3 regions of the Arthrobacter sp. MMS24-T111 genome follow, and region 1 is predicted to be linked to each of the others. Evidence: riboswitches for the same ligand, from Rfam matches in the RefSeq annotation. Region 1 holds a riboswitch; each other region holds the start of a gene.
The links. Region 1 has a riboswitch for thiamine pyrophosphate ahead of thiD (bifunctional hydroxymethylpyrimidine kinase/phosphomethylpyrimidine kinase). Riboswitches for the same ligand answer to the same signal wherever they lie in the genome.

Region 1 (9,436 bases):
CCAGGGCTGACAGGCCCCGGAACAGCAAGAAGCCCTTGGTTCTTTCGAACCAAGGGCTTCTGTCATCTGCGGCCTAGAAGCCCGAGGTACCGGCGAACACCTGGATGAACGCAAAGAAGATGGTGGCGATGACGGCAACATACAGCAGCGCCGTGATGATCCAGCCGGAATCGCCAAGGATGCGGGTTGCCCGGGCGGGCAGCGGGATGACTCCTGCCGTGATGTTCCTGATGGTGGTCCAGACGAACAGCGGGATCATGGCCGACCACACGATCATGCAGAACGGGCACAGGATGTGGATGGAGTACAGGGCCTGGGACCACAGCCACACGACGAATGCGAAGCCCAGCGTGACGCCCGCCTGCAGGCCAACCCAGTACCAGCGGGCGAAGGTGGCGCCCGCGAGCAGGGCCATGCCCACGGTAATGATGATGGCGAAGGCCACGATTCCGATGAACATATTGGGGAACCCGAACAGTGAACTCTGCCAGGTCTGCATGACCTGGCCGCATGAGATCCAGGGATTCACGTCGCACACGGTGGTGTGGTTGGGGTCCTTGAGTACCTCGAGCTTCTCCAGGACGAGGGTGCCGGAGGCAAGCCATCCCACGATTCCGGTGATGACCAGAAGCCAGCCGAACGGCCGGTTCCGGGTCATCCGGGGGAGGTTTTCGGCAGCAGCGGTGCGCGGCTCGACGGCTCGATCGCTTTCGTGGGCGCTGACGGGGGAGATGCTGGGCATGGGTGTGGCGTCCTTTTCATCCGGTGCTCCTGTGCCTGATTGTAACGCCGGTGGCTGGGCCCGCCACCCAGAAAGGCAAGGGCGGCGCGGGCCTCCGCGGCGATCCTGCCCGGGTATGAGAGAATGAACGTGGCTGGAAGCCGATCCACATTCGGACTCCGGTCCGGTGGTTTGTTCCCAAGACCGCCAATGATGAGCAGGGCAGGCTTCGGAATTCTCCGGCACTCCCGCGACTCCATTGAGCGGCACCTGGTTGTGGCACGCAGAACAACGGGTTTTCAGAACATCCACCGGCTCCTGTGGGCTGCCGCACCCCAATGCCGGTGCGAACCCGGGAGCATCCATTTGACTTCTGTCAACGCCTGCGGGTTTTGACAATATGTGCCCCAATGGGTGCCGGATGTGGCGGTACGTCAGGGGCAGGAGTGTAGCCACATATGGATAATGATCGAGAACTGGCCGTTAATGACGAAGCAGTGGCAACAGAGGCCGCTGCTGCACCGAAGAGGGCTCCGCGGACCCGGCGCAAGGCGGCGCCCAAGGCTGCCGAAGCCGTAGCGGACGAGGCCGTAGCGGACGAGGCCACCGCACCAGACCCTGCGGCCGACACGCCGGTGGAAGAACCCGCCGCGGAGAAAGAGGCGCCCGCCCGCCGCACCCGCGCCCGGAAGAAAGCCGACGCCGCCGAACCCCTTCCCGCGTTCGCCGATGACACTGCGCCGACCACCGGCGCAGCCGTTGCCGCAGTTGAAGTATCCGCACCGGCCCCGGCCGATGAGGGCCCGGCTGCCGGCCCGGACATCGCGGCGGACGCCGAAACGAAGCCTGTACGCCGCCGTCGGGTAGCCACCCGCAAGGTCGCTTCCCCGGCTCCGGCCCCGGAAACTGTAGCGGCGGAAGCTGCTGACGCCGCTCCGGTGCAGGACGCCGTGGAAGAAACCGCAACGGAGGAAACCCCCGAGGCGTCTGTTGCTGCCCCGGAAGCCGCCGCCGGCCCCGCCCTCGAAGAGGTCCCGCACGCCCCGGTGCAGGCACAGGAGCCCGCTGCCGCACCTGCAACTCCCGAGGCCGGAAGCGACGCCGCGTCAACGGCGGCAGCAAGCCCCTTTGGTTCGCTGTTCCTGGAACCAGGTTCCCCCACGTCAGTCCTCTTCCAGGCGCCGGACCTGAGCACCGTGGTCCGCCCCACAACGCCCGCGGCGGAAGAGACCGACGAGGAAGAATCCGACGAGGCAGACGATTCCGCCAGCCGCCGCCGGCGCCGCAGCCGTGGCCGCCGCGGACGGAGCCGCATCGGCGACCGGACAGATGAAGACGTCGAAGGCGGCACCGGTGACGCCGATGCCGACGACGAAGCCGACGAGGACGCCAACGGGCCGGTGGAAGACGGCGTGACCTCCCGCCGTCGCCGTCGCCGCCGCCGCGGTGACCAGGACCTGGAGCTGACCGGTGGGGAAGGCGACGATCCGCCCAACACGGTGACGAGGGTCCGTGCGCCGCGCGCCGTCAGCGAAGCGCCGGTCAACAACCGGGTCACCAGCGTCAAGGGCTCCACCCGCCTTGAAGCCAAGAAGCAGCGCCGCCGCGAATCCCGCGACACCGGCCGCCGCCGCACCGTGATCACCGAAGCTGAGTTCCTGGCCCGCCGCGAATCCGTGGACCGCCAGATGATCGTCCGGCAGCGCGACGACAGAATCCAGATCGGCGTCCTTGAAGACGGCGTCCTGGCCGAGCACTTCGTGTCCAAGACCCAGCAGGACTCGCTGATCGGCAACGTCTACCTGGGCAAGGTCCAGAACGTGCTGCCGTCCATGGAAGCTGCGTTCGTTGACATCGGGCGCGGCCGCAACGCCGTGCTGTACGCCGGCGAGGTCAACTGGGAAGCCGTCAACCTCGAAGGCAAGCAGCGCCGGATCGAAAACGCTCTGAAGTCCGGCGACACCGTCCTGGTCCAGGTGACCAAGGACCCAGTGGGCCACAAGGGTGCCCGCCTCACCAGCCAGATCTCCTTGCCCGGACGCTACCTGGTGTACGTGCCCGGCGGCTCCATGACGGGCATCTCGCGCAAGCTGCCCGACGTCGAACGCAACCGCCTCAAGCGCATCCTCAAGGACCGCCTCCCCGAACACGCCGGTGTCATTGTCCGCACCGCGGCCGAGGGGGCATCCGAAGAGGAGCTCACGCACGACATCAACCGCCTCCGCGCGCAGTGGGAGGGCATCGAGAGCCAGTCCAGCTCCACCAAGGTCCTTGCCCCCGAACTGCTGTACGGCGAACCTGACCTGACCATCAAGGTGGTCCGCGACGTCTTCAACGAGGACTTTTCCAAGCTGATCGTCTCCGGCGAGGAAGCCTGGGACACCATCGAGGCCTACGTCACCTACGTGGCCCCGGACCTGGTGGGACGCCTCGAGAAGTGGACCAAGGACCAGGACATCTTCTCCGCCTGGCGGATCGATGAGCAGATCCACAAGGCGCTCGAGCGCAAGGTGTTCCTGCCCTCCGGCGGCTCGCTGGTGATCGACCGCACCGAAGCCATGACCGTGGTGGACGTCAACACCGGAAAGTTCACCGGCAGCGGCGGCAACCTCGAGGAAACCGTCACCAAGAACAACCTCGAAGCTGCCGAGGAAGTGGTACGCCAGCTGAGGCTGCGCGATATCGGCGGTATCATCGTGATCGACTTCATCGACATGGTGCTCGAATCCAACCGCGACCTGGTCCTGCGCCGCCTCGTCGAGTGCCTGGGCCGCGACCGGACCAAGCACCAGGTTGCCGAGGTCACCTCCCTGGGCCTGGTCCAAATGACCCGCAAGCGCATGGGCACGGGCCTGCTGGAAGTCTTCGGCGAGCAGTGCGAGGCGTGTGCCGGACGCGGCGTCGTGACCCACGACGATCCCGTGGAGCACCGCAGGGCCAACATTGTGGCGGCCGAACACCACGTCCAGCGCGCCGACAACCGTCCCGAAGCCCGCGGGGAGGCCCACCGTCCCCACGGGCAGCGGACCGATGCCGCCCAGCCCGGTGCACGCCCCGAGCGGAAGCGCCGCCGTGGACGCGGCGGCCAGCAGGCCGAGGCAGTACCGGCGCCGGCAGTGCACGTGCACACTGTGCAGCCGGATCCCAGTGACGCCGAGCGGCACGCCAAGGCTGAAGCCACCCGGCTTGCCCTGGCCAACATCGCCGCGGCGGCCCACGCGGCGCACCTCCACGACGACGAGCTGGCAGCTGCCCGGCACGCGCCGGCAGGGCAGGCTCCGGACCCGCAAGCACCGGTCCAGCCTGCACCGGCAGCTGACGGGGAAAAGCACGACGCCGATACACACGGGCGTCCCGCGGCGGTCCTGACGTTCGGCGGCGAGAAAGTCCCGCTTCCGTTCGTGGAGCACGCGGAGGAGCAGCAGCCCAAGCCCGCCCTGACGCTGGACCGGCTCGCGGAAGCATTCGCGCACCTCGGCCAGCCGGTTTCCGCCGTCGAGGACGCTCCGGAAAATCCTGCAGCGGCTGAACCGGCAACGGAACAGGCCGCACAGGAGCCCCGGCCGCAGGGCGGCGAAGCCCCCGCGCGGGCCGCGGAAGCACCGGCTGAAAAGGACTACTCCGACCACACGCTGGAGCAGACAAGGCAGCGCAGGCCGCGCCGCCACCGGGCCGCCAGCCGAGCCCAGGGCGCCGCGAACGAAACCGCCGTCCAGCACCATGAGAACGTCCAAGCCGCCACTACCGGGCACTCGCACGCAGCCAAGGCCCCCGAGCCCGCGAACCAGAAGGTTCCTGATACCGGGAAGCGTTCTGAGGAACCCATCATCCTCGGCGTGGGCGTCCCGGCTTCGGAAGCTCTAAATTCCGGCAAGCCACGGCGTCGAGAGGTGAAGTCCCCGTCTCGTGGACCATTCCCCCCGAAAGTACAGGGGGAACAGTCCACGGGGCGGGGACTTCCTGCATCTGGCCGCTGTCACCTTTAGCCCGGCATCGCGCCAACGGCTAGGCTGGGAAACCGACACGGGGTGCCGCGCAGAAGGCCGGCTGAGATCCACACCCGTTGAACCTGTCCGGCTAGTACCGGCGAAGGGATGTCTGTTGTCTTCGACCCTCTCCATGCCCCTGCCAATTGCCTCCACTGACGCCACCGGCACCCCTGCCGGCCGCGACATCCCACGGGTCCTCTCCATCGCGGGCTCGGATCCATCCGGTGGAGCAGGAATCCAGGCGGACCTGAAAAGCATTGCAGCGCACGGCGGATATGGCATGGCCGCCATTACGGCACTCACCGCGCAGAATACCCGCGGCGTTGTGGCCGTCCACGTCCCGCCTGCTGCGTTCCTGGCCCAGCAGCTCGATGCCGTCAGCGACGACATCACCATCGACGCCGTCAAGATCGGCATGCTCGGCGACGAAGCGGTGATCCGCACAGTCCAGCAGTGGCTCGAAAAGGTGCGTCCCGCCGTCGTGGTCCTGGACCCCGTGATGGTGGCCACCAGCGGCGACCGGCTGCTGAAGGAATCTGCCGAAGCCGCCCTCCGCGACCTGCTGCCCGTTGCCCACCTCATCACCCCCAACCTGCCCGAACTGGCCATGCTCGTGGGCGAAGAGCCCGCGGGGGACTGGGAAGCCGCGCTGGACCAGGGCAGGCGCCTGGCGGATGCCACCGGCGCCACGGTCCTGGTCAAGGGAGGACACCTGTCAGGCGAAGGCTGCCCGGACGCGCTGGTCAACACCGCCGGTGTGCTGGCCCGGGACGTCGTGGAAGTGCCCGGCACCCGTGTCAACACCCGCAACAGCCACGGCACGGGTTGTTCGCTGTCCTCTGCCATGGCAACGGTCCAGGCCCGGCTGGGCGACTGGGAAGCGTCGCTGCGGACGGTCAAGCCCTGGCTGGCCGGAGCGCTTGAGGAGTCCGGCCGGCTGGAGGTCGGCCAAGGAAACGGGCCCGTGCACCACTTCCACCACGTGCGGCCCCACCTGCCGGAAGGCGGCTTCGCGGCCAGGCTCTGGGCCGAAGCCCGGCAGGACCTGGCGGATATCTACGCCCTGGACTTCATCCACGGCCTTGTCTCCGGCGAACTGGCCGAGAAGGACTTTGCCTACTATCTTGCCCAGGACGCCCAGTACCTGAACGGGTACTCCCGGGTCCTGGCCCGGGCCAGTGCCCTGGCCCCGTCCGAGGCGGAGCAGCTGTTCTGGGCAGGCTCGGCCCGGCAGTGCCTGGAGGTCGAATCGGAACTGCACCGCTCATGGCTCAGCACCCGGCCTGGGCAGACGGGCCTGGGGCCCGTCACCAAGTCCTACGTTGACCACCTCACAGCCGTCTCGGCGTCGGTGAGCTATGCGGTCCTTGCCGCCGCCGTCCTGCCCTGTTTCTGGCTCTACGCCGAGGTTGGCAGGACACTGCACGCCCAGTTCCTCGCGGCGGGCGAACCGGAAGGGCACGCCTACGCTGCGTGGCTCCGCACCTATGCCGACGAGGGCTTCGCCGAGGCCACCCGGCAGGCCATCGCCATTGTGGACGCGGCCGGACGGAAAGCCTCCGACCATGAACAGGCCGCCATGGTGACGGCGTTCAAGCAGTCCTGCCGGCTTGAAGTGGAATTCTTCGACGCGCCGCGCATTCACTCCTGACGTCCAACGGCGGCGCCCCGGCTACAATGGATACGCACGGTTGCGGCGCTGCATGCCAGGCTGTGGTTACTATCACAGCCGGCCCTCCGGAACCAGCCTCATTTGCGGCTGGAGACGGATTTAGCGTATTCTGGATCTTCGGTGCTTACGCCAACACTTGGGTTATGACCCCACGGCGTTGAGGCACAGCGAGAAACCAGGCTTTTATTGAGTCGGTTCCGCACGCAAATTTTGTTATAAACGTCGAGAGAAGTGAGTTCCCAAGTGGTGTACGCGATTGTCCGCGCAGGCGGCCGCCAAGAGAAGGTTTCCGTTGGAGACTTCGTTACCCTGAACCGCGTCGCCGGTGGAGCCGGCAGCACCATTGAGCTGCCCGCACTGCTCCTGGTTGACGGTGACAAGGTCACCTCCGCAGCCAAGGACCTGGCCAAGGTAACTGTTACGGCTGAAATCCTCCAGGACCTGCGTGGTCCTAAGATTGTCATCCAGAAGTTCAAGAACAAGACCGGCTACAAGAAGCGCCAGGGTCACCGCCAGGAACTGACCAAGGTCAAGATCACCGGCATCAAGTAACCGCCGGTTACTGTTCAGGCATTTCAACAGATTCCCCAGAATTTAGAGGCAGGCATTTCAGATGGCACATAAAAAGGGCGCGAAGCTCCACTCGCAACGGTCGCGATTCCAACGCACAGTACCTCGGCGTCAAGCGCTTCGGCGGCCAGGTTGTTTCCGCAGGCGAGATCATCGTCCGCCAGCGCGGCACCCACTTCCACCCGGGCGCCGGCGTCGGCCGTGGCGGTGACGACACCCTGTTCGCACTGACCCCGGGCGCCGTTGAATTCGGCACCCGCCGCGGACGTCGCGTGGTCAACATCGTTGCTGCTGCAGCCGCAGAGTAACAACAAGTCTTGAAGCGGTGGAGCGGGCCTGAGGGCCCGCTCCACTGTTCTTTAACCGCATTACAATCGTTGTGGCGTCCCCGGGCGCCGCGTAAACAGCATTCTGAGGAGATCCACGTGGCCAGCTTTGTAGACCGGGTAGTACTGCACGTATCCGGCGGAACCGGCGGCCATGGATGCGTTTCCGTCCACCGGGAGAAGTTCAAGCCCCTTGGCGGGCCCGACGGCGGCAACGGCGGCAACGGCGGCGACGTGATCCTCCGGGTGGACCACCAGACCACCACCCTCCTCGACTACCACCACGCGCCGCACCGGCACGCCAGCAACGGCGGGCCCGGTATGGGCGACTGGCGCGGCGGCAAGAACGGCGAAACCCTGGTGCTTCCCGTTCCGGACGGTACCGTGGTCAAGTCCAAAGACGGCACCGTCCTGGCCGACCTCGTGGGTGAAGGCACCGAATACGTGGCCGCCGCCGGCGGTATTGGCGGACTCGGCAACGCCGCCCTGTCCTCCCAGAAACGCCGCGCTCCCGGGTTTGCCCTGCTGGGAATCGAAGGCGACTCCCGCGATGTGGTCCTGGAACTGAAGTCCATTGCAGACATCGCCCTGGTGGGCTTCCCGTCCGCGGGCAAGTCCAGCCTGATCGCCGCGATGTCCGCCGCCCGGCCCAAGATCGCCGATTATCCCTTCACCACCCTGATCCCGAACCTGGGTGTCGTCCAGGCAGGCGATGTCCGCTTCACGATTGCCGATGTCCCCGGCCTGATTGAAGGCGCCAGCGAAGGCAAAGGCCTGGGGCACCACTTCCTGCGTCACGTTGAGCGCTGCGCCGCCCTGGTGCATGTGCTCGACTGCGGCACGCTCGAATCCGACCGCGATCCGCTCTCGGACCTCGCCATCATCGAAGGCGAACTCGAAAAGTACGCGGTGGACATGAGCTACGCAGGCTCCGACGGCCAGGTGGTCCCCCTTAACCACCGCCCCCGCCTCGTCGCACTGAACAAGGTGGACCTGCCGGACGGCAAGGACATGGCGGAATTCGTGCGCCCGGAACTGGAATCGCGCGGGTACCGCGTCTTTGAGGTTTCCGCCACCAGCCACGAGGGCCTGCGCCAGCTCGGCTTCGCCATGGCCGAAATCGTCCAGGCCGCCCGCGACGCCGTCGCGGCCGAACCTCCCAAGGTCCAGCCCGTCGTGCTCCGGCCGCGCGCCGTCAATGAAACCGGGTTCAAGATCCGCCGCGAGGAAAAGAACCTGGAGCCGCTGTTCCGCGTCCTCGGCGAGAAGCCCGAGCGCTGGGTCAAGCAGACCGACTTCACCAACGAGGAAGCGATTGGCTACCTTGCCGACCGGCTGGCCAAGCTGGGCGTGGAAACCGAGCTGTTCAAGCAGGGCGCCAAGCCGGGGGATACCGTGGTCATTGGCGAGGACGACGGCGTCGTCTTCGACTGGGAGCCCACCATGATGGCTGGCGCGGAACTCCTGGCTTCACCCCGTGGCACGGACGTCCGGTTCGCCGATATCGGCGACCGCCCCACCCGCAGCCAGAAGCGTGAGGAGCAGCAGGAACGCCGCGACGCCAAGGCTGCCGCCCGCGCCGAACTCGAGGCCGAGCGCAAGGCCGGTATTTGGACCGAGTCCGTCAGCGGACGCCGTGCTGCCCGCCCCGTACAGGACAGTGGAATGGAAGCGGACGATGACCTCTAGGGTCGTGGACACGGCGCCCGTTGCGGGCTCCGTGGACAGAAGCCTGCTGGCGGATGCCCGCCGCATCGTGGTCAAGGTGGGGTCTTCCTCACTGACCAGCATCAAGGGCGGCATTTCCGAGGAGTCGCTCACCGCGCTGGCCGACGCCCTCGCCGCCAAGCGCAACGCGGGTGCCGAAATCATCCTGGTCTCCTCCGGCGCCATCGCCGCGGGGTTGGCCCCGCTGGGGTTGGAAAAACGTCCCCGGGACCTGGCCACCCAGCAGGCGGCGGCCAGCGTGGGCCAGGGCCTCCTGATGGCCCGGTACACCCAGGCGTTTGGTGCCCATGGCGTCACTGTCAGCCAGGTCCTGCTCACGGCCGAGGACCTGATGCGGCGCAGCCAGCACACCAACGCCCTCCGCGCCATGGACCGGCTGCTCAACCTCGGGGTGGTCCCCGTCGTGAATGAAAACGACACCGTGGCCACC
Region 2 (9,436 bases), 440 kb from region 1:
AATGTATGCCCCGGGATACCGCCGGGTCATATTACCCCGCAGTAAAGTGAATGTAACTGCAATGGAAAGAAGGCCAACTGTGGTCCCTGAAGCACGGGCTGACCGCCCGCCCGCGGCCGAACCGCAAACTCCCTCCCGCCCCGCAGGCCAGCGGTCCGCCAGGCTGCCCCGGGACGAGCGCCGTGCGCAGTTGCTTGCAGCCGCCCAGGAAGTCTTCGTTGCGAACGGCTACCACGGGGCCGCGATGGACGAAATTGCAGAGACTGCCCACGTGAGCAAGCCCGTCCTGTACCAGCACTTCCCGTCCAAGCGTGAGCTTTACCTGGCCTTGCTGGAAAGCCATCTGACGTCGCTGACAGAGCTGATGCTGGGGGCGTTGAACTCCACCACGGACAACGACGAGCGCGTGCAGGCCGTCATGCGCGCCTACTTCCACTTCATCGCCAACGACGACCAGGCGCACCGTCTGGTGTTCGAATCGGACCTGATTAACGATCCGGATGTCAGCTCCAGGCTGGAGACCTTCAATCGGACCTTCGCCGACGCCATCGCCCGGGTCATTGCCGAGGACACCAAGCTCCCCCACCTGGAGGCGGAGCTTCCTGGGCCGCGGCCTTGCCGGGATGGCGCAGGTCAGCGCCCGGTATTGGCTGGAAACGGACGGCAACCTGGACCTCAACGTGGCCAGCGACCTCATCTACCGTTTAGCTTGGCGCGGAATCTCTCGCTTCCCCAAAGAGTCCTAGACTACAAATAAGACATCATCGACGAACCAGGCTGGGAGGCCCCCTTGGAAATTAAGATCGGCGTTCAAAACGTTGGCCGCGAGATCGTGCTCGAATCAGACCAGGATGCTGAGACGGTGGCCAAGACTGTTGGTGAAGCCATCAACGACGGCACCCAGTTGCGCCTGAAGGATGACAAGGGACGCCTGATCATTGTTCCCGGCAGCGCGCTGGCCTATGTGGAAATCGGCGCTGAAGAGGTCCGCCGCGTAGGTTTCGGCCAGTTCTAGGCTGACCGCACGTTCCAAGGAGATCCATGCTGTCGCTGACCATCGTGGTGCTGGCCACGCTCGCCGCCGGGTTTATCGTCTGGGCCAATGACAAACGCCATTCCAGGTACGGCGCGGGCGTGCCCGCCGGGATCGCCGTGGGCGTCGCGGCGATGGCGTGGATCATCCTCATGACGGCAGGTTTCGGCTATCTTCCGGGTTTGACGTGGCTCCCCTGGGTCCTGCCCATCGTCCTGGGCATCGCTGCGGCCGTTGCCGCCGTCGTCTACCTGGGCCGCACCCGGACACGCCATGACACGGAACGGCTGAACGCGGTCCTGCGGAGCTGAACCGACCCTGAGTAAGGCTGTGGCCACCACCCGTCCGGGTGGTGGCCACAGCCTTATTAACTGCTAGAGGAACTCGGCCCGGCCCTCCATCGCCGATGAGGCCAGGGCGTGTTCCCGGCGCGGGATGCGTCCGGCGGCCCTCGCCAACCTGCCGGAAATCACGGCGTGCTTGAAAGCTTCGCCCATCAGCGCCGGATTCTGCGCCCGCGTCACGGCCGTCGCCAGCAGGACGGCGTCGCAGCCCAGCTCCATGGCCAGGGCGGCGTCGGAGGCCGTACCGATGCCCGCGTCCAGGACCACGGGGACCGAGGCCCGGGAGACGATGAGTTCGATGTTGTGCGGGTTCAGGATGCCCAGACCGGTGCCGATCGGTGCGCCGAGCGGCATGACGGCGGTGGCACCAAGATTTTCCAGCCGCAGCGCCAGCACGGGGTCGTCGTTGGTGTAGGCAAAGACCTTGAAGCCGCGGTTGACCAGTTGCTCGGTGGCCTCAACGAGTTCCACGGCGTCCGGCAGCAGGGTCTGTTCGTCGGCGATGACTTCCAGCTTCACCCAGTCGGTTTCGAGGGCTTCCCGGGCCAGTTCCGCGGTAAGGACAGCGTCCCGGGCGGTGAAGCAGCCGGCGGTGTTGGGCAGGACTTTGATCCCGTGGTCCACCAGCAGCTGGAACAGCGAGCCGGTTTCCGCTGGTGAGTAGCGCCGCATGGCCACCGTGGTCAGTGCCGTGCCGGAGGCCAGGAGCGCGGCGCCCAGTCCGTCCAAGCTGGGCGCACCGCCGGTGCCCATGATGAGCCGGGATCCCAGGGCGACGCCGTCGATCACCAGGGTGTCCCCTGCGGCTTGGCTTGCGGTGTTGATGGTGCCGGTTTCGGTCATGGTGTCAGCCTCCTTGTACTGCGGTAACGAGTTCGATGTCGTCGCCGTCGGCGAGCGCGGTACCGAACCACTGGCTGCGCGGCACCACCTGGGCGTTGTGGGCGACGGCGACGCCCAATTTCCTGCCGTCCGTCGCCTGGCCGTTGGGGGCCAGCGGCCGCCCGGTGACCTGGCTGACGAGCGTGGTGATGGAAGCGCCGTCGGCCACCGAGTGCGGGTTTCCGTTGAGGGTGATATTCACGCTGTCTCCTTCATGTGGGGGCTGGGGACGGCCACGGCCGACCCGGAAAAGCGGTCCGGGCTGAACGGCGCCCAGCGGGGATCGACGGCCCCGTCCAGCAGTGTTGTGCAGATGGCGGCGGCGGAGGGCGTGAGCAGCACCCCGTGCCGGAAGAAACCGGTCGCGATGATCAGCCCCGGCACGTGCCCGTCCGCTCGGCCCCCGGATCCCAAGGACGCCGCAACCCGGCCCAGCAAGGGTGCATTGTCGGGGGTCCCGGGGCGCGCCCGGGCGGTGCATTCCAGCAGTTCAAGTTCGGCGACAGCGGGAACCAGTGCCTGGGCGTCACGGAGCAGTTGGTACACGCTGCCGGCGCTCACGGCGTCGGAAAGCGCGTCCTCCCGCTGGGAGGCGCCGATGACCACCGTGCCATCCTCCCGGGGGACGATGTACACCGGGATCCCGTGGACCACCCCGCGCACCGTGGCCGTCACCAGCGGGCGCAGGTGCTGCGGCACGGAAAGCCGGAGGATGTCCCCGTGCACCGGCCGCAGCGGCAGGTCAAGGCCGTGGGGCAAGCCGTCAAGGGACGCCGCGTGCAGGCCGTTGGCCACGACCGTTTCCCTCGCCAGGACCATGCTGCCGCTCCCAAGGCGGACGCCGGCCACCGTCCCGTCCTTCCACAGCAGTCCGGCCGCCCGCTCCGGGACGGCAAAACCTTCCGTGGCACCGGCAACCGCCAACGTCGGGGTTTCCCGTGCCGCTGCGGCGAGCGCCAGGCGCACTGACGCTATCAGCTTCCTCGGGTCCACCTGGTGGTCGGCCGGGGTGTCCAGCGCGCATGAGATCCCCGGGCTCAGCAAGGGTTCGCGGCTGCGGGCTTCACGCACGGTCAACGGTGCCACCTCCAGGCCGCTGGCCTGCTGCACTGCGCGCAGGTCCATCAGCGCCCGCCGGTCGGCAGCGTCCACACCGACCGCGAGGGTGGGTGTCGTCAAGTAACCGGTCCCGGTTCCGGCTGCGGCGGCGACGCCGGCAGCGAAGCCGGGCCAGCGGGAGGATGCGTCGAGCATGAGCTCCAGGAGGTCCTCTTCCTGGTAGTGCAGCTCGCTGACGGGGGCCAGCATGCCGGCAGCGGCCCAGCTGGCGCCGGCGCCGGGCGCGTCATCGATGAGCGCGACGGAACGGCCGGAGCGCTGGATCTCCCAGGCGATTCCGTGTCCCACCACCCCCGCGCCGATGACGGCGACGTCGGCCCGGATGGCGTCATCGCCAGGCCCGGGCCGGCAGTTCCTGGTGCTGGTCATGGTGCGGTTCCTTCCCTACGCCGGTATTAGCCGGATCAGGTCAAGCGGTCGGCTCCAAAGCCCTCTCAGCCCGGCGCTTTGTGACAGCTGCCGCGGGCTCCCGCAGTACCAGCCCAGTTTAGAGGAACTAGGCTGGCAGGCATGAATATGTCCCCCTCCTCCTTTCCTGCCCTCGGGGCGGCCAGACTGTACCTCTGCACGGATGCGCGCCGGGACCGCGGCGACTTTGCCCGGTTCGTGGATGCCGCGTTCGCCGGGGGCGTGGACATCATCCAGTTGCGCGACAAGAGCATCGAGGCCGCCGAGGAACTGGACCTGCTGGCGGTCTTGAAGGAGGCGGCGGTGCGTCACGGGCGGCTGTGGGCCGTCAACGACCGGGCCGACATCGCGGTGCTGTCCGGCGCACCGGTGTTCCACATCGGCCAAAAGGACCTCCCGTTGGCTGCGGCCCGGACGCTGGTCAACGGTAATGCGGCCATCGGGCTGTCCAGCCACAGCCCGGACCAGGTGGATGCCGCCCTCTCCGCCGCTGCCGGGCCTTCCCACCTGGACTACTTCTGCGTGGGACCTGTCTGGGCCACGCCCACCAAACCCGGCCGGACCGCCGTCGGGCTTGCCCTGGTGAAGTACGCCGCCAAGGCCGCCGCGGAGGTACCCAGCCCGGTGCCGTGGTTTGCCATCGGGGGCATCGACCACGGGAATGTGCACCAGGTGGCGGAGGCAGGTGCACGAAGGATCGTGGTGGTCCGTGCCATCACCGAGGCGGCGGATCCCGCGGCCGCTGCAGCCTCCCTGCTCGACGCGCTGGACGCTGCCGGCCCCGGGCCTGCGTAAAACCCAGGACTTGGAGTTACGCTGACTTTTGTGTCACATCATCGGTTGGCTCCCAATGTCCGCGACCATCGGAACGCACTGGAAGAGGCACTGGGTGCGTTGCGGGCAGAACTCGAACTGCCGGGGCCTTATCCGGCAGCGGCAGTGGAGGACGCCCGCGCCGCCGTGGCGGCCCTGAAGCTGCCGTCCTATGACCTGACCGCCGTCGCGTTCGTGACCATCGACCCCGCCTCGTCCACCGACCTGGACCAAGCCGTGTTCATCGAGCCGGACGGGAGCGGCTACCGGGTGCTCTACGCGATCGCCGACGTTCCTGCCTTTGTTGCACCGGGTGGTCCGTTGGATGCTGAGACCCGGCGCCGCGGACAGACGTTCTACGCCCCCGACGGCCGGATCCCGCTTCACCCGGAGGTCATCAGCGAAGGGGCCGGGAGCCTGCTGCCGGGCCAGGAGTGTTCGGCTTTCGTCTGGGAGTTCACGCTCGACGCCGACGCAGCGGTGATGTCCGTCGGCGTCAGGCGGGCGCGGATCCGCAGCCGCGACAAGCTCAGCTACAAAGGTGCACAGGCCGCCCTCGACGCCGGCACCGCTCCCCCGTGCTGGAACTGCTCCGGGAAGTGGGGCTGAAACGGGTGGCGCTGGAGCGGGCGCGCGGGGGCGCCAGCCTCAACATGCCGGAGCAGGAGATCGTTCAGTTGCCCGACGGCGGCTACCGGATCGACGCCGCCCCGCAGCTTCCCGTGGAGGACTGGAACGCGCAGATTTCGCTGATGACGGGGATGGCGGCCGCCCAGCTCATGCTGGAAGGCAAGGTGGGCATCCTGCGCACCATGCCTGCCCCGGATGAGCGGTCGCTGAGGCATTTCCGGCTGCAGACCGAGGTGCTGGGCAGGCCGTGGGACGGCGAAGTCAGCTACGGCGAGTACCTGCGGTCGCTGGACCCCACCGATCCCCGCCAGCTGGCCATCATGCATTCGGCCGGGATGCTGTTCCGGGGCGCGTCCTATACAGCGTTTGACGGGACAGTCCCGGACGACGGCATCCAGTCCGCCATCGGCGCCGCCTACGCCCACACCACCGCCCCGCTGCGCCGGCTGGTGGACCGCTTCGTGCTGGTGATCTGCGAGGCCCTCAGCAACGGCGGTGACGTTCCGGGCTGGGTACGGGAGGCGCTGCCGCTGCTGCCGGGAATCATGGCCGGTTCCGACCAGCTGGCGTCGCGGATGGAGCGGATGGCGCTGGACACGGTGGAGGCGGCATTGCTGCTGAACCACATCGGCCAGGAATTCGACGCGATCGTGATTTCCGGGTCCAAACCCCAGAACGGGAACGGCAACGGATCGGCCAAGAACGGGAACTGCAACGCGTCCGCGAAAAACGGCAACGGGAACGGCAGCTCCGGGATCATCCAGATCGCCGAACCGGCGGTCACGGCACGCTGCGCCGGCGAGCTGACCTCCGGTACCAAGGTGCGCGTCCGGCTGCTGTCCTCCGACATCACCACCCGGCAGGTCCACTTCGAGCTGGTTCCATAGGGCCCGGCGGACGCGGCAGGAACGGGCAACACGGGGATTTCGCCCCTGTACGGCTAGACTGGGAAGGTAGAACTGGATGCCCGGTCGTTGATTTCCTTGATTTGAAACCAACAAGCCCGCCCCTACGCGATCTTGAGATTTGCCCGTTGGTCACCAGTGCCAGCATTAGATAGCCCGCGATCGGCTTCCACTGGATTAGCTTGCGCGCCCGAGCGTGCTCCGGAACGGCCAGGACTGGCCGGCCCGTTGAGCAGGCAGCGCCATTGCCCAAATGAATAAGGAAACTCCCCGTGAGTGAATTGCATACCCACCAGCTCCTGACCGATGCGTCCGGCACCGAGACCATCGAGCCGGAAGAGACCATCATTTCGGACGAGACGCCGCACGAGATCGCGGAGAAGTCTTTTGCCGACTACAACGTCCGCGCGGACATCGTCGAATCCCTGGCCGACGCCGGGATCACGCACCCCTTCCCCATCCAGGCCATGACCCTGCCGGTGGCACTGGCAGGCCACGACATCATTGGCCAGGCCAAGACCGGCACCGGCAAGACCCTGGGCTTCGGCATCCCGGCTCTGCAGCGGGTCATCGGACAGGACGACCCCGGCTACGCCAATTTGGCCGTCCCGGGCGCCCCGCAGGCCCTGGTCATCGTCCCCACCCGCGAGTTGGCGGTGCAGGTGGCCAACGACCTCCAGACGGCCTCCCGCAAGCGCAACGCCAGGATCACCACCATCTACGGTGGCCGTGCCTACGAGCCCCAGGTTGAAGCACTCCAGCAGGGCGTCGAAGTAGTAGTTGGCACCCCGGGGCGCCTGATCGACCTGTACAAGCAGAAGCACCTGAGCCTGAAGAACGTCAAGCTCGTGGTCCTCGACGAAGCCGACGAAATGCTGGACCTTGGCTTCCTGCCGGACGTTGAGACCCTCATCGCCGGAACCCCGGCTGTCCGCCAGACGCTCCTGTTCTCGGCAACCATGCCCGGCCCCGTCATCGCGATGGCGCGCCGCTACATGACCCAGCCCACCCACATCAGGGCAGCCGATCCGGATGATGAAGGCCTCACCAAGCGCGACATCCGCCAGCTCATCTACCGTGCACACAGCATGGACAAGACCGAGGTGGTGGCGCGCATCCTGCAGGCCCGGGGCCGTGGCCGGACCATCATCTTCACCAAGACCAAGCGCACCGCCGCCAAGGTGGCCGAGGAACTGGTGGACCGCGGTTTCGCCGCGGCAGCCATCCACGGCGACCTGGGCCAGGGCGCACGTGAGCAGGCGCTCCGCGCGTTCCGCAACAACAAAGTGGACGTGCTGGTGGCAACAGACGTCGCTGCCCGCGGCATCGACGTGGACGATGTCACCCACGTGATCAACTACCAGTGCGTCGAGGACGAAAAGATCTACCTGCACCGGGTGGGCCGCACCGGCCGCGCCGGCAACAAGGGCACTGCGGTCACGTTCGTCGACTGGGATGACATGCCGCGCTGGGCGCTGATCAACAAGGCCTTGGGCCTGAGCGTCCCCGAGCCCGTGGAAACCTACTCCTCCTCACCGCACCTCTACAGCGACCTCGACATCCCCGAGGGCACCAAGGGACGCCTTCCGCGCGACAAGCGGACCTTGGCCGGCGTTGACGCCGAGGTGCTTGAGGACTTGGGTGAAACCGGCAAGAAGAACAGCCGCGGCGGCCGGGACGCCTCCCGTTCCCGCGACCGCGACGGCCGGGGACGTGGAAAGGACGACGGCGGAAAGGCCGGCGGCCGGGACTCCGCCCGCTCCGGTGAGCGCCGTCGTCGTACCTCCGACTCCGCCGCCCCTGCCGCCGACGCAGCCGCCCCCGCGGCCGACGGCGACCAGTCCTCGCGCACCCGCCGTCCCCGGACCCGCACCCGCCGCCGCAACGGCGAAGTGGTTGGCGCCGCGGACAAGGGCGGCCAGCCCGGCAGCTCCGAGGGCTAACTGCGTCGATGACAGACACTGTTTGGGCGCCGGACGGCGGCAGCCTGGTGGTGCACGCGGACAACGCGGATTACCTCCCAACACTGCCGGACGGCGCCTTCACGCTGATCTATGTGGATCCGCCCTTCAACACGGGCAGGCCGCAGCAGCGGCAGGAAACCCGGATGGTGGCCAACGCTGAAGGCAGCGGGGACCGGGTGGGTTTCAAGGGCCGTTCCTACGACACCATCAAGGGCGCACTTCACCGCTACGACGACGCGTTCAGCGACTACTGGTCCTTCTTGGAACCGCGGCTGGTGGAGGCGTGGCGGCTGCTGGCCGACGACGGCACCTTGTACCTGCACCTGGATTACCGCGAGGTGCACTATGCCAAGGTGATGCTGGACGCCATCTTCGGCAGGGAGTGCTTCCTGAACGAAATCATCTGGGCGTATGACTACGGCGCCCGGGCGAAGAACCGGTGGCCCACCAAGCACGACAACATCCTGGTGTACGTCAAGAACCCGGCCAAGTACCACTTCGACAGCGCCGAGGTGGACCGCGAACCCTACATGGCCCCGGGACTGGTGACGCCGGCCAAGCGCGAACTGGGCAAGCTGCCTACCGACGTCTGGTGGCACACCATCGTCTCGCCCACCGGCAAGGAAAAGACCGGGTACCCCACCCAGAAGCCGGAAGGGCTGGTCCGCCGGATCGTGGCCGCCTCGTCCCGCCCCGGCGACTGGTGCCTGGACTTCTTCGCAGGCTCCGGCACCCTGGGTGCAGTGGCCGCCAAGCTTGGCCGGAAGTTCGTGTGCGTGGACCAGAACCAGCCCGCGATCGACATCATGGCCAAACGGCTCGGTCCCCACGCCACCCTGGCCGTGTACCAGCCCACCTGACGCGCCGAAGTGATCAGGGGCGGATGACCGCGGATCCGGTGCCCAGTTCCTCGATCCGCGCCAGCATTCCGGGGGCAGTGACGTTCTCGCCGAGCAGATTGGGCTTGCCCGTACCGTGGTAGTCGGACGAGCCGGTGACCAGCAGGCCGTGCTTGGCGGCGAGCTTGCGCAAAAACGCCCGCCCCTCCTCCGGATTGTCCCGGTGGTCGATCTCCAATCCCGCCAGTCCGGCGTCGATCATCTCCCGGTAGGTCCGCTCCCCCACGATCCGGCCCCGGGCCGACGCCACCGGGTGGGCAAACACCGGCACGCCTCCCGCGGCACGGACAAGTTCGACGGCGGTCGCCGGGTCCGGTGCGTAGTGCGGGATGAAGTAGCGGGACCGGGAGGTGAGGATCGAAGCGAACGCCTCGGAACGGTCTTCCACCACCCCTGCAGCCACCAGGGCATCAGCGATGTGCGGCCGGCCCAGGGTGGC
Region 3 (9,436 bases), 2.2 Mb from region 1:
GTGTCCTTGCCCTGGCCGCCACCGGCGTGGCCAGCCTGATCTTTGTCCGCGGCCGCGGGGACCGCCTGCAACGGTCCGCCTCCGTTGCCGAGGGCACCGTGGGCCGGTACCACGGCGTGGACCCCGGGTCCCGCGACGGTGCGGCGCTGGCCATCAGCCGGAAGTTCGCCGCCTCGGCACGGGACGCCTGGATCGTGGCGGGCAGGACCCTCGCCCCGGAACGCCGCTCCATCATCTTCGAGGTGGTCACCCGCCTGATGTTCCACTCGATGATCATCTTCTCGCTCTACCTGCTGCTGGCCGGCCACAACCTGCCCGGCGGCGGTTTTGCCGGCGGCCTGACCGCAGGCCTGGCCCTGACCATCCGCTACCTGGCCGGTGGGCGGTTCGAACTGCGGGAAGCCGCACCGCTGAGCGCGGGTGCGTTGCTGGGCACAGGCCTCGCCTTGGCCGCGGCCTCCGGTGTGACGCCCCTGCTGTTGGGCGGCCAGGTGTTCCAGTCCGCCATCATCGAGGTGTGGCTGCCCGTGTTCGGCGACATCAAGTTCGTCACCTCCACCATCTTCGATATCGGCGTGTATGTGGTGGTGGTGGGCCTGGTGCTTGACGTGCTGCGCAGCCTCGGCGCCGAGATTGATGAACACATGGAGGAACGGTCCGCCGCGGCCGGGCCTGAACCGGCACAGCAGGACCAGGAACCGGACCGTATTCCTGCCGAGACCACCGCAAAGGGCAACGCATGAGCGTCAACCTGACCTTGCTGATCGTCATGGGCGCCCTGTATGCCTGCGGCATCTACCTGATCCTCGAACGCAGCCTCACCCGCGTCCTGCTCGGGCTGATGCTGCTGGCCAACGCCACCAACCTGCTGATCCTGTCCACCGGGGGATACGCCGGGTTGGCTCCGTTTTTCACCAAGGACACCCCGGCCGGTGATTACAACGATCCCCTGCCGCAAGCCTTGATCCTGACCTCGATCGTGATTTCCTTCGCCGTGACCGCGTTCATGCTGGGCATCATCTACCGCACGTGGGTCCTGGCCCGCCAAGACGATATCCAGGATGACGTGGAGGACCTCCGGGTGGCGGAAACACCGAGCTTCGACGCGGAGGACGACGCCGAAATTCCGGCCGAAACATCCGAGTTTCCGCTTGCCACCGTCACGGCGGGAGGCCGGGAAATGCCGGCCGAGCAGGCGGCCGCGGAAGAACAGCCCGGCTCGCCCACCATCGAATCCGGCCCGGAAGGCGGCAAGAAGTGAACATCGCCAGCCTGGCCCCGCTCGCCGTCGTCCTTCCCATCCTGGGGGCCGCACTGACCTTCCTCCTGATCCGGCATTCCCGGGCCCAGCGGGCGGTCAGCATCGGACTGTTGTCGCTCACCTTGGCCCTGGAATGCCTCCTGTTGGCGTCCGCCTGGAACAGCGGAACCGCCGCGGTGACCATCGGGGGCTGGCTGCCGCCCTGGGGCATCGTCATGGTGGTGGACCAATTCTCCTCGCTGATGCTGGTGGTCTCCTCGGCCGTGAGCCTCGCCGTGCTGGTGTACGCCACGGGGCAGGGCATGGCCGACGGCGACGAAGACGCCCCGGTCTCGATCTTCCACCCCACCTACCTGATCCTGGTGGCAGGGGTGTCCAACGCGTTCCTCTCCGGGGACCTCTTCAACCTCTACGTCGGCTTCGAGATCCTGCTGACCGCAAGCTACGTGCTCATGACCCTGGGCGGCACCGGGCCCCGGATCCGCGCCGGCGTCACCTACGTGGTGGTGTCCGTGGTGTCCTCCGTGCTCTTCCTGATCGCCATCGCCATGGTGTACGGGGCAACCGGGACAGTGAACATGGCCGACCTCGCCCTCAAGCTGGGCGACCTGGACCAAGGCACCAGGACCCTGCTGCACGTCATGCTGCTGGTGGCGTTCGGCATCAAGGCCGCCGTCTTCCCGCTGTCCTTCTGGCTCCCCGACTCCTACCCCACGGCGCCGGCACCCGTCACCGCCGTGTTCGCCGGCCTGTTGACCAAGGTGGGCGTGTACGCCATGGTCAGGACCGAAACGCTGCTGTTCCCCGGCGACACCCTGAACACGCCACTGATGGTGGTGGCACTGCTGACCATGGTGGTGGGCATCCTTGGTGCGCTGGCGCAAAGCGACATCAAGCGTCTGCTCTCGTTCACCCTGGTCAGCCACATCGGGTACATGGTGTTCGGCCTGGCCATGTCCTCCGTGGCAGGCCTGGCAGCGGCGGTCTTCTACGTGGCGCACCACATCACCATCCAGACCAGCCTGTTCCTGGTGACCGGCCTGATCGAACGCCGCGGCGGCAAGCTCCTCGGTTGACCGGCTCGGCGGGCTGGCCAAGCTGTCGCCCCTGCTGGCAATGCTGTTCTTCATCCCCGGTATGAACCTGGCCGGCATCCCCCCGTTCTCCGGGTTCCTCGGCAAGGTGGGGCTGCTGCAGGCCGGCATTGAGCTGGGAACCCCGCTGGCCTACGCGCTGGTGATCGGAGGGGTGCTGACCAGCCTGCTGACGCTGCTGGCCATCGCCCGCGTATGGAACCGTGCGTTCTGGCGGAAGCCGGAGGACGCCGAACATCCGGACCCTGTGCTGTTGGCCGGACCCTCCGGGCGCGCCGCCGGGCCGGGCGCCAAACTCAACACGGTCACGCTCCTTCCGCGCACCATGGTGGGATCAACCCTTGGCCTGGTGGTGCTCGGCGTCGCCCTGACCGTGTTCGCCGGGCCGCTGTTCGGTCTCTCCGACCAGGCTGCGCGGGACATGCTCGACCGGGCCCCGTACATCCAGTCGGTCCTCGGCAGCAATACCGCCGTCCCGGCCACCGTGACGGGAGGAGGACGATGAGCCGCAAACGGATTTCGCTGCGCCAGGAGCTTCCCCTCCTGGTCTGGCTGGTGATCGTGTGGGGTGCCCTCTGGCAGGACTTCAGCCCCGGGAACCTGCTCTTCGGCGCCCTGCTGGCGGTGGGCGTTGCCAGGCTGTTCTACCTTCCGCCGGTGGAACTCAGCGGCCGGTTCAACATCCTGTACGCCGTGCCCTTTGCCTTTGCCTTCCTGGCGAAAGTGGTGGTCGCCAGCGGCCAGGTCCTGTACCTGGCCACCGTCCGCGGACCCAAGGTGACCAACGCCGTCGTCGCGGTGAAGCTCCGGAGCCACCAGGACCTGATCGTCACGGCCACCGGTCACGTGATCTCCCTGATTCCCGGCTCCCTGGTGGTGGAGGTAGACCGCCCGGCCTCCACCCTGTACCTGCACGCACTGAACATCACCTCGAAGCAGGACATCGAGGGCCTGCGGAACGAGGTCCGGTCCATCGAAGCAGGCCTGATCCGCATCATGGGTTCCGCCGAAGAACTTGAAGCCGTCCGAATGGAGGCGTCCGCATGATGCCCGTTGTCCTGGCGGTCACGGCCGTCATCTTCTCCCTCGCCGCGGGCGGGGCCATCATCAGGATTGCCCGCGGCCCTTCGCTGCTGGACCGGGTCCTTGCGGCCGATGTCCTGCTCGCCATCCTGGGCGGGGCCCTGTGCGTGGACATGGCCGTGAACCGGCACCTGAACAACCTGATGCTGGTGGTGGCCATCTCCATCATCGGGTTCATCGGGTCGGTCACGGTGGCCCGGTTCGTCGCCGACCGGAGGGTGAACCCCCATGAATCCTGACTTTTCCGGCGCGGACGCGTGGATCGACCTTGCCTCCGCGGTGTTCATGGTGGCGGGCGCGCTCCTGTCCCTGGGCGCCGCAATCGGGCTGCTCCGTTTCCCGGACCTGATGAGCCGCATGCACGCCGCCACCAAGCCGCAGGTCCTGGGCTTGTTCCTGCTGCTGGCAGCGATTGGGCTGCAGATGCGCACCTGGTGGGTGTGGCCGGTCCTGGTGGTGGCCTGGATCTTCCAGCTGCTCACGGTGCCGGTGTCCGCGCACATGGTGGGCCGGGCCGGCTACCGCACCAAGCACCTGCACCGGGAGCTGCTCGCCGCCGATGAACTCGAGGCCGTAGTGCAAAAAGCCGCCGCCGAGGCTGCCCGGACGGACAACCGCGACGACGGCTAAAAACGCCAGCAGCTAGACGATGTCCTGCGTCTTGGCGAAGCGGGTGATGGCGCGCTGGGTGCCCCGGTTGGCCAGGACCTGGATGGTGGCGCTGACGGAGGCGGAGATCAGTGCGAAGGTCAATGCCGACCGCAGGCTGGTGGGCACGTCCTCGCCCTTGCCGCTGGGCGGCTTCTGCCCGGTGGTCTTTTCCCAGATGGTGTTGACGAGCTTGGTGCCGACCAGGCCTGCGCCCAGGCTCACCCCGGTACCGAGCAGCTTGATGAAGAGGTTCATTCCTAGTACTCCTTGCGGGCGGAAAACGGACTGCCTCCAGCCTAGCCGTACACCCGGACTGGTCCGGGCAAGGGCATGGCCGGCATCCTCTCCGGCCCGCTGACGGCGGTCCGCGGTCACATCCGGTGCAACAGCCGTCATGGCCGCCGCCCAGCCCCCGCCAGGTGTAAACTTGACCACGCCCGAACCGGGCAGTATTTACACGCGAACATCAACATCTAAAAACGACAGGGGAGCGCCGCCGTCGGACAACCGGCCATGCCGGGAACCGCAGGTGGGCGCTGAGAGTGCGGGACAGCCGCAGACCCTCGAACCTGATCCGGTTAGTACCGGCGCAAGGGAGTCGAGTTCTCAAAGTGTCCGGCCGGACCGGTAACGGTCCGCCAGCCGGAGCCACTTTCCCCTCCTGTTACCCAGGAGGATCACATGAGTACTGCTGCAATCAAGAAGACCACCAGTAAGTCCTGGCGCGTCGTCGACATCGTGGTGGCGGCCCTGGTGGCCATCGCCGGCGGAGTCATTTTCTGGGCCTGGGACCAGGGCGCCGCCGCCCTGTCGGCCCCCATGAACGCCGCCTACCCGCCCCTGACCGGGATCCTGGCCGGCGGCTGGATGATTCCCGGCGTGCTGGGAATGCTCATCATCCGCAAACCCGGAGCCGCCCTGTTCTGCGAAACCGTGGCCGCAACGGGCGAGCTCCTGATGGGTTCCCAGTATGGCGCCTCAGTCCTTTTCTCCGGTTTCATCCAGGGGTTGGGCGCGGAAATCATCTTCGCGGTTTTCGTCTACCGCAAGTTCAACCTGCCCGTCTCCCTCTTGGCGGGGGCGGCCGCGGGCTTCTTCTGCGGCCTGAATGACTCATTCGCACCCTGGGGCTGGAACATTGCCTACTCCGGGGCGGACAAGCTCGCCTACATAGTCCTGACCACGGTGTCCGGCGCCGTGCTGGCGGGCGCATTGTCCTGGCTGGCCACCCGCGGACTGGCCCGCACCGGCGTGCTGAGCTCTTTCGCGTCCCGCAAGGCTGCAACGGAGCCAGTCTTCTCCTGATGGCGCCCTCCCAGGACGCCGCAGGAGGCGTGCGCCCTGCCGCCATTACGGCCCGTGGCTGGGGCTGGCGGCATGCCGGCAGGGCCAAACCTGCAGTCCACGCCCTCGACCTGGATATCCGCCCCGGAGAGCGGGTACTCCTGCTCGGTCCCTCGGGTGCCGGGAAATCGACGCTCCTGCATGCCCTCGCCGGGGTCCTGGGCGACATTAACGACGACGGCGAGGCCGGCGACGCGGACGAGTCCGGTTCGTTGCTGGTCGACGGCGCTCCACCCCGCGAGCGTCGAGGCCGGTCCGGCCTCATGCAGCAGGACCCGGAGACCCAGGTGGTCCTCTCCCGGGTGGGGGATGACGTCGCCTTCGGCGCCGAGAACCTTGCCGTGCCCCGCGACGCCATCTGGGCGCGCGTGCACGAGGCGCTTGCCGACGTCGGACTCTCCCACCTCCCGCTGGACCACCCGACGTCGGCCCTCTCCGGCGGGCAGAAACAGCGTCTGGCGCTGGCGGGCATCCTGGCGATGCGCCCCGGGCTGATCTTGCTGGATGAGCCCACCGCCAACCTCGACCCGGACGGCGTCCTGGAGGTCCGTGACGCCGTGGCACGCTGCCTGGACAAGACCGGTGCCACCCTGGTGGTGGTGGAGCACCGGGTTTCCGTCTGGAAGGACCTGGTGGACCGGATCGTGGTCCTGCAGCCGGGCTCCGCCTCGGATCCCGCCGTGCTCCTGGACGGACCTCCGGACCGCGTGCTCGGCGAGGCCCGGGCCATGCTGACGGCAGCCGGAGTCTGGGTGCCGGGGTATGTGCCGGCCACCCGCCGCCGGTCCGGCAACCCTGCCGCCGGAACCGGCAACCTCCTGCTGGCAGCCGAAGACCTGGCCGTCTCCCGCGAGCGTCCCCGCCGCAAAGGCTTCCGGAAAATCCCGCCGGTTCCTGTCCAGGAGGGTGTTGCCGCGCAGGTCAGGGCCGGCCAGGCGCTGGCCGTCACCGGCCCGAACGGCGCCGGGAAATCAACGTTCGCACTGACCCTTGCCGGGCTCCTTGAACCGGTGGCCGGAAAGGTGTCCGCCACGGTGGACCTTAGCCGCGGTGCCGGGATCGACCCCTACGCGTGGAAGGCCGAGCAGTTGATCTCACGGGTGGGCACCGTGTTCCAGGAACCGGAGCACCAGTTCGTGACGGGCAAGGTGTTGGACGAGCTGCTGTTCGGGCCGCGGCACCTGGGCCACGGCGAGGACCGGGTGGAGGAGCTGCTTGAGCGGCTGCGGCTCACCCGGCTGGTGGACGCCAATCCCTACACATTGTCCGGCGGGGAGAAGCGGCGGCTGTCCGTGGCCACGGTCCTGGCCGCCAGCCCGCAGGTGCTGGTCCTGGACGAGCCGACGTTCGGGCAGGACGCCAACACCTGGGCAGAGCTGGCCTCGTTCCTGTCCGAACTCCTGGACGCCGGCACGGCCGTGGTGTCCGTGACCCACGACGCCGAATTCACCCAGGCTTTGGGCGGGGCCGAGCTGCGGCTGGCCGCTGCGGAACCGGTGGCGCCATGAGGCAGCAGCTGACCCTGGACGGCAACCGCGCCCTCCTTGCCCGGGCCAACCCGCTGAGCAAATTTGCCGCTGTCGTGCTGATCACCGCGGTCCTGGCACTGTCCATCGACTGGGTGTCCGCGTCCGTGGCCCTGGTCTTCGAGTTGATGCTGTTTCCCCTGGCCGGCCTCACCGCGTCCCTGCTCTGGCAGCGGGGCTGGCCGCTGATCCTCGCCGCCGCCATCGGCGGCTGGAGCACCTCCATCCTGGCGCCGGACAGCGGGAGGATCCTGCTCGACGCCGGCATCTGGACCATGAGCGAAGGCTCCCTCCAGCTGGGCATCGGCTTCCTGCTGCGGGGCTTCGCGATCGCCCTTCCGGCGGTGCTCCTGATGAGCTGTACCGATCCGACGGACCTTGCCGATGCGCTGGCACAGAAGGCGCGCCTGCCGCACCGGTTCGTCCTGGGAACGCTGGCGGCGATGCGCCTGGTGGGGCTCATGGCCGAGGAATGGCAGACCATCGGCATGGCCCGGCGTGCCCGCGGCGTGGGGTCGCGCGGCAACGTGGTCCAGCGGGTAAAGGCGACCCTGGGGCAGAGTTTCGGGCTCCTGGTGCAGGCGATCCGCCGTGCGTCGAGGCTTGCCGTGACCATGGAAGCGCGGGGTTTCGGCGGCGCTCAGCGGACCTGGGCCCGGGAATCAACGTTCAGCGTCCTGGACCTGTGGGTGGTGGGCGGCGGCGTCCTGATCGCCGGCTGTGCCCTTGGTGCGGCGCTTGCCGCGGGCCGTTGGAACATGGTGTGGTTGGGCAGCTAACGGGGTTACCTGGCGGTACTATCGCATGTAGCGGGTAGGTTACCCCATATAAACACCCGGATGGCCGCGCTCCGGCCTGCTATCTCATTTATGATATATTTTCGTCATGACTCAGGAGACCGCCGGCCACGTCGCCGCCATGTTGAGGAACGCCCGGACCGAGAAGGGCTGGACCCAGGGCCAGTTGGCTTCCGAACTCGGAACCAGCCAGAGCGCCGTCGCCCGGATGGAACAAGGCAAGCAGAACCTCAGCCTCAAGATGATCCAGCGGCTGGAGAACATCTTCGACCGGAGCATCGTCAACGTGGGTAAACCCAGGATGACGCACCTGCGGGTGGAGGGCGGCCGTACCCTCTCCGGTGCGGTGGACGTCAACAGCAGCAAGAACGCCGGCGTGGCGCTGCTGTGCGCCAGCCTGATCAACCGGGGCACCACCGTGTTGCGCCGCCTGGCCCGGATCGAAGAAGTCAACCGTATCGTCGAAGTGCTGACCAGCATCGGCGTGGAATGCACCTGGCTCAACGACACGGATCTCCGCCTGCGCCGCCCGGCCGTCCTGGACCTGGAAGGGATGGACGTGGACGCGGCCCGGCGCACCCGCAGCGTCATCATGCTGCTGGGCCCCCTCCTGGACGAGTCACGGGAGTACCGGCTGCCCTACGCCGGCGGCTGCGACCTCGGGACCCGCACGGTGGAACCCCACATGCAGGCGCTGCGCGAATTCGGGCTCTCGGTGGAAGCCACCGCAGGTTTCTACACGGTCCAGGCGCCTCCCGCGGACACCCGGGACCGTTCGTTTGTCCTCACCGAACGGGGGGACACCGTTACCGAGAATGCGATCATGGCGGCGGCCCACCGGCCGGGAACAACCGTGATCCGCAACGCCAGCCCCAACTACATGGTGCAGGACCTGTGCTTTTACCTGCAGATGCTCGGGGTGGCCATCGATGGCGTGGGAACCACCACGCTGCGGATCACCGGCCGGCCCGTGATCGACGCCGAGATCGAGTATTTCCCGTCCGAGGACCCCATCGAGGCAATGAGCCTGATTACGGCCGGCATCGTCACCAACTCCGAGGTCACGGTCCGCCGGGTACCCATCGAATTCATGGAAATCGAGTTGGCCACCCTGGGCCAGATGGGGCAGAAGCTCGAAATCTCCGGCGAATACATGGCCCGCAACGGCCGCACCAGGCTGGTGGACGTGACCACCAAGCCGTCGGAGCTGCGCGCCCCCGAGGACAAGATCCACCCCATGCCGTTCCCCGGGCTGAACATCGACAACCTCCCCTTCTTTGCCGTGATCGCCGCGAACGCCCACGGGCAGACGATGATCCACGACTGGGTCTACGAAAACCGGGCCATCTACCTGACGGAGCTGAACCGGCTCGGTGCGCAGGTGCAGCTGCTGGACCCGCACCGGATCTACGTCAACGGACCCACCAAGTGGCGTGCCGCCGAAGTGGGCTGCCCGCCGGCACTCCGGCCCGCCGCCTGCCTGCTTCTGGCCATGCTCGCCGCGCGGGGCGTCTCCGAGCTGCGCAACATCTACGTGATTGAACGCGGCTATGAGGACCTGGCGGAGCGCCTGAACACCATCGGCGCCAAGGTGGAGTACTTCCAGGACTAGGCGTTCATGCTTCGTCATGATGACCAGCGGCGCCCGGAATTTCCGGTCCCTGACGCAGAATGTTCGTA

Region 2: linked by a shared signal. The riboswitch ahead of thiO (glycine oxidase ThiO) and the one ahead of thiD (bifunctional hydroxymethylpyrimidine kinase/phosphomethylpyrimidine kinase) in region 1 are both predicted to bind thiamine pyrophosphate.
Region 3: linked by a shared signal. The riboswitch ahead of ACX5I6_RS03220 (ECF transporter S component) and the one ahead of thiD (bifunctional hydroxymethylpyrimidine kinase/phosphomethylpyrimidine kinase) in region 1 are both predicted to bind thiamine pyrophosphate.

Annotation. Positions count from the first base shown of each region.
Region 1 is NZ_JBTZRO010000001.1:2,933,262-2,942,697, forward strand. It holds gene ndk (nucleoside-diphosphate kinase) at 1-10, shown strand, start outside; gene ACX5I6_RS13760 (vitamin K epoxide reductase family protein) at 74-742, opposite strand; gene ACX5I6_RS13765 (Rne/Rng family ribonuclease) at 1,180-4,707, shown strand; TPP riboswitch at 4,736-4,833, shown strand; gene thiD (bifunctional hydroxymethylpyrimidine kinase/phosphomethylpyrimidine kinase) at 4,841-6,361, shown strand; gene rplU (50S ribosomal protein L21) at 6,626-6,934, shown strand; partial or broken gene rpmA (50S ribosomal protein L27) at 6,996-7,260, shown strand; gene obgE (GTPase ObgE) at 7,378-8,967, shown strand; gene proB (glutamate 5-kinase) at 8,957-9,436, shown strand, end outside.
Region 2 is NZ_JBTZRO010000001.1:2,490,053-2,499,488, reverse strand. It holds partial or broken gene ACX5I6_RS11805 (TetR/AcrR family transcriptional regulator) at 80-746, shown strand; gene ACX5I6_RS11800 (DUF3107 domain-containing protein) at 791-1,015, shown strand; gene ACX5I6_RS11795 (hypothetical protein) at 1,042-1,344, shown strand; gene ACX5I6_RS11790 (thiazole synthase) at 1,408-2,220, opposite strand; gene thiS (sulfur carrier protein ThiS) at 2,225-2,461, opposite strand; gene thiO (glycine oxidase ThiO) at 2,458-3,747, opposite strand; TPP riboswitch at 3,742-3,861, opposite strand; gene thiE (thiamine phosphate synthase) at 3,889-4,581, shown strand; partial or broken gene ACX5I6_RS11770 (RNB domain-containing ribonuclease) at 4,612-6,116, shown strand; gene ACX5I6_RS11765 (DEAD/DEAH box helicase) at 6,407-8,077, shown strand; gene ACX5I6_RS11760 (DNA-methyltransferase) at 8,086-8,958, shown strand; gene ACX5I6_RS11755 (PHP domain-containing protein) at 8,972-9,436, opposite strand, start outside.
Region 3 is NZ_JBTZRO010000001.1:703,479-712,914, reverse strand. It holds partial or broken gene ACX5I6_RS03255 (Na+/H+ antiporter subunit A) at 1-743, shown strand, start outside; gene ACX5I6_RS03250 (Na(+)/H(+) antiporter subunit C) at 740-1,261, shown strand; partial or broken gene ACX5I6_RS03245 (Na+/H+ antiporter subunit D) at 1,258-2,860, shown strand; gene ACX5I6_RS03240 (Na+/H+ antiporter subunit E) at 2,857-3,402, shown strand; gene ACX5I6_RS03235 (monovalent cation/H+ antiporter complex subunit F) at 3,399-3,677, shown strand; gene mnhG (monovalent cation/H(+) antiporter subunit G) at 3,667-4,068, shown strand; gene ACX5I6_RS03225 (DUF4235 domain-containing protein) at 4,081-4,344, opposite strand; TPP riboswitch at 4,564-4,703, shown strand; gene ACX5I6_RS03220 (ECF transporter S component) at 4,771-5,394, shown strand; gene ACX5I6_RS03215 (ABC transporter ATP-binding protein) at 5,394-6,941, shown strand; gene ACX5I6_RS03210 (energy-coupling factor transporter transmembrane component T family protein) at 6,938-7,738, shown strand; gene ACX5I6_RS03205 (UDP-N-acetylglucosamine 1-carboxyvinyltransferase) at 7,845-9,368, shown strand; gene ACX5I6_RS03200 (glutamate--cysteine ligase 2) at 9,436-9,436, shown strand, end outside.